2 regions of the Ectobacillus polymachus genome follow, and region 2 is predicted to be linked to the other one. Evidence: riboswitches for the same ligand, from Rfam matches in the RefSeq annotation. Region 2 holds a riboswitch; the other holds the start of a gene.
The links. A riboswitch is a leader RNA that binds a small molecule or an ion and turns the genes downstream of it on or off. The one in region 2 is predicted to bind thiamine pyrophosphate.
Positions count from the first base shown of each region.

Region 1: it holds a riboswitch for thiamine pyrophosphate, as region 2 does, so the genes downstream of both, thiC (phosphomethylpyrimidine synthase ThiC) here and ACM5BR_RS04485 (solute carrier family 23 protein) in region 2, are expected to answer to the same signal.

Region 1 is NZ_JBLREB010000002.1:85,895-88,104, reverse strand. It holds gene thiC (phosphomethylpyrimidine synthase ThiC) at 1-1,158, opposite strand, end outside; TPP riboswitch at 1,360-1,473, opposite strand; gene ACM5BR_RS11050 (H-type small acid-soluble spore protein) at 1,611-1,787, shown strand; gene ACM5BR_RS11045 (CAP domain-containing protein) at 1,823-2,210, opposite strand, start outside.
Region 2 is NZ_JBLREB010000001.1:870,403-872,612, reverse strand. It holds gene ACM5BR_RS04485 (solute carrier family 23 protein) at 1-860, opposite strand, end outside; TPP riboswitch at 1,029-1,137, opposite strand; gene ACM5BR_RS04480 (BH0509 family protein) at 1,365-1,511, opposite strand; gene ACM5BR_RS04475 (DJ-1/PfpI family protein) at 2,203-2,210, opposite strand, start outside.

The sequences.
Region 1 (2,210 bases), on a different contig from region 2:
CTTATGCATTGGTACATGACCTGGGCCTTCAATCATTACCTGCACATCATGCTTCCATGCGATTTTCGTTAATTCTCCTAATGTTTCAAGTTCAGCAAATTGAGCTTCATCATTTGCATCTGCAATAGAACCAGGTCGTAATCCATCGCCAAGCGAAACAGAAATATCGTATTGTTTTAAGATTTCACATATTTCTTCAAAGTGTGTGTATAAGAAGCTTTCTTGATGGTGTGCTAAACACCACTGTGCCATAATCGAACCACCGCGGGATACAATTCCCGTTGTACGTTTTGCTGTTAATGGAACATAGCGTAATAAAACCCCAGCATGAATCGTAAAGTAATCGACGCCTTGTTCAGCTTGTTCAATTAACGTGTCGCGGTACACTTCCCATGTTAAGTCCTCTGCGATTCCGTTCACTTTTTCAAGCGCTTGATAAATAGGTACTGTGCCGACTGGAACCGGAGCATTACGAATAATCCATTCTCTCGTTGTATGAATATTTTTACCTGTTGATAAATCCATGATTGTATCTGCGCCCCAACGAGTCGCCCACGTCATTTTTTCAACTTCTTCCTCGATAGAAGAACCGACTGCAGAGTTCCCAATGTTTGCATTTATTTTTACATAAAAATTACGGCCAATAATCATTGGTTCACTTTCCGGATGGTTAATATTTGCTGGTATGATCGCTCTTCCCTTTGCTACTTCATCGCGAACAAACTCCGGATCCATATTTTCACGAATCGCTATATACTCCATTTCCGGAGTAATGATTCCTTTTTTAGCGTAATGCATTTGCGTCACATTCTGTCCTGCTTTTGCACATAACGGTGTTGTATTTCGATTCGGGAACCATTCAAGGTTTGCACGAATATCGCCTTCTGTGAATCCATTATCTACAGGTTTGATATCTCTTCCTGGATATGTCTCAACATCATTACGTTCTAAAATCCATTCTTTACGTAATTTCGGCAGCCCGTTTCTAATGTCAATCACACATGCTGTATCTGTATAAGGACCACTCGTGTCATATACTTGAACAGGAGCATTTTCTTCTTCACTAAAAGAAGTAACGGTCCGACTTAATTCGATTTCTCTCATGGGAACCTTTATATCTGGTCTTGACCCCTCAACATACACCTTTTTACTCCCCATAAATTGGGATTTCAACTCGATATTGACCTCTGTTTTCTTTTGCAATGTAACTTCCCCCTTAAAAATAGATATTGAAACCTAGGAGTTACAGCATAGGTCCATCCCTATATAAATGAGAAGGAAAGACAATAAAAAAAGTTCTGTTTACACAGAACCTGGTTTATCGTCAAAAAGTAGTAGCGTACTAAAAAACAAATAACAGACGCCTTCGTACTACTTCCCTACGCTGGTATGATCCAGATCAGGTTCAAAGGGTCAAAGAATTATGTGCATTCTTTTCTCAGTCCAAGCATATGGACACCCCTAGTAGAGCTTACGTTTTTACATATTTTGTTTTCGTGTTAAATATATCATAAAGTTTAGAAAAAATAAAATGAATTGATTTTTTTTGCATATGTACCGTTTTCATCACAAATACTATAAAGGATTTTTTTATAAGGAGGAGATGAAGTATGAACCAACAACGTGCAAAAGATATCGCTGCTTCACCTATTATGGCAAATGTTACGTACAATGGCGTTCCTATTTATATCCAAGAAGTGAATGATAATTCCATGGCTAGAATTTATCCCCTGCATCAACCAGAACAGGAACAAAGTGTACCTATAAGCAGCTTAATAGAACATTAAAAACAAGTAGGAGGTTAATCCTCCTACTTGTTTGTTTATTTACCAATGAATTCTTGTGACCAATAATCCTTCGTTGTTGTATGGCCTACACCAATTTTCGTGTAGTTTGCATTTAAAATGTTAGCACGGTGACCCGCACTGTTCATCCAAGCTTGTACAACTTCCTCTGGGGAAGTTTGTCCTTGGGCAATATTTTCACCAGCATAAGAATAAGTAATACCAAATATTCTCATCATATCAAATGGTGATCCATACGTAGGGCTTGTGTGAGAAAAGTAATTTTTGTTAAGCATGTCATTTGATTTCTCTTGAGCCATACTTGCTAATGTATTATCAATTTGAAGATCAGGAAGACCATTTTTACGTCGCTGATCATTTGTTAATTGAACAACCTTGGCTTCCGCGCTATCAACAGCCGCATTA
Region 2 (2,210 bases):
CCTGCCTCCCCGGCAAATCCATTCCTAATCCTTTTCGAATCAAGATCAATCTTCAGCATTTCGGCTGCAGCCTGATAAACGCCCATCGCTTCAATAACCGCAACCAGATAGGCGACGAAAAATGTAATAAAGGTACTCCAATGAAAGGCTAAATGCCCATATGGAAGAAACTGTGGCAGCCCAAACCAAGCTTTATCAGCGATAGCTGAAAAGTTTGTTTTTCCCAGACAAAAGGCAATGATATCCCCGACCACTAAGGCAATCAGAAATGAGAATGATTTTAATGTTCCTTTGCCAAAAAGGGATAAAAGGACAACAATCGCTGCGGTTGGAATCGACATAAGTAACGTAGTTGGTTGTGCAAAAGTAGCCATACCAGGTGTTCCGCCTAAAAATTCAAACAAGGTAAAGCTTGATAAGGAAATACCTACAATAAAAATAACCGTTCCCGAAATGACCGGTGTAAACAAGGCTTTTAATTTTCCAATTACTCCAGTAATAGACAAGATAAAAAAGATAATAGCACTAAGAAAAATACCTCCACTCGCTGCAGCAAGACCGTTCGCCTTCCCCGCAGAAATCATAATGGAGTCGAATGCTGCAGAAGGTCCTTGAACAATCGGTAAACGAACAAGCTTTGTTGCCTGGACAAGAGTTACCAGCCCTGCAGAGATAAAGATTGCATTCACAATATTTGCAGATAACGATAAAGGGAGCCCAATCATTGCTGCAACAAAAATAGGGTCGAGCCACACATTTGAAACAAACACATGCTGTAAGCCGTACAAAATCCCTTTAACTGGCGGTAATTTTGTATCAATTCCCTCTTCTAATGAATTATTTATTCTTTCTGTTTCCATTCTTTTTTCCCCTTTTGTTGTATCAGATGTTGTCACCATTTCAGCTGTCCTAAGTTTCACAAACTCGGATTTTGTTCTTTTCGTATCCTATAAACCAGCCCTTCCGTTTTTCCCCAAAATAAAAAGCCACATCCACTATTGGACCTGGCTTTAAAGGTAGAGAAAAATTTAATTTTTCCACTACTTTCCTACGCTGGTATTTCCAGATCAGGTTCAAAGGGTTAAAAAACAATGAGTTTTTCTCTCAGCCAAATAAATGGCACCCCTAGTAGTCTATTCACTTTAGTTCTTTAATCTTATACCTTACTAAAGAATACCGCAACTTTTAAATTGGTTGTAAAGATCATTTTGGTTATGCTACCAGAAACGATTAAACGGCCTGAGCCCTTTAGAATTCAGAACTCAAGCCGCTTAACGTATTTTTATTATTTCCACCGTCTACTTGACAGGGAGCAGTTCAAGGGGTAAAACGGTGCAACTTTTTTACTTAGTATTCGTATTTAATTATTCTGCAATTTCTTGAAGATGAAAATAAGTTACATTATAAATATGTTCAATCTCAGCATCTGTCATGAATATTAACGTATCTTTGTGTAAACCTTTATTCATTGCAATAAACTCGATCATGTTTTTACGTTCTTTTCTAGCCATTTTTAATTCCTCCCTTTATTGTATTAATACAGTTCTGTTTGTGTTAATTCTATTATATAACAGAAAAAGTAAGATGCAACACAAAATTTTAAAAAACCTTGAAATATTTTTATAAGGGTCTTTGAAACTGTTTTTTCTTAATCATCAAGAATTGTAGGTTTAAAATAAAGTTTGATTAAAAATATCTTATAAACACGTATTTTATAGCAGGAGAAAAGGCATTGGCTGCCAGAATATGATTTTTCAACTTTTTTAAATATCCGTATACGGCGGTTTCATGGAATCAAACGGACCACGATTTTGTATCTCGTGGTCCGTTATGCTTTTCTATTCATTGTGCCATAACTATTCTCAGCCCTCTCCAAGCTTTTCGTAGAATTCACCACGTGTTTCTTAGAGTACGTCCTCTTATAGGATTGTCTGCTTCAACGAATGTCATGAACGCTGATTTTATTCCACACTCTTCCATGATTCAGTCCTTCCCAATCTTTCGCTTTAAGATTGGTACTATGACCTCTGCTGACTTCGACTGTTCAGCTTACTTTCACAACTTCCCAGGTAAGCGCCTCAAACGGGCAGGATAGCGGAGTTGGTGGAATGTCGGGTCTCCATGGTTCGTTAATTTAATATAATGATAGTTATCGAAATGGTGAGAATAAAAAAACGCCCGAAGGCGGTAGTGATTACTGACTTATTTAT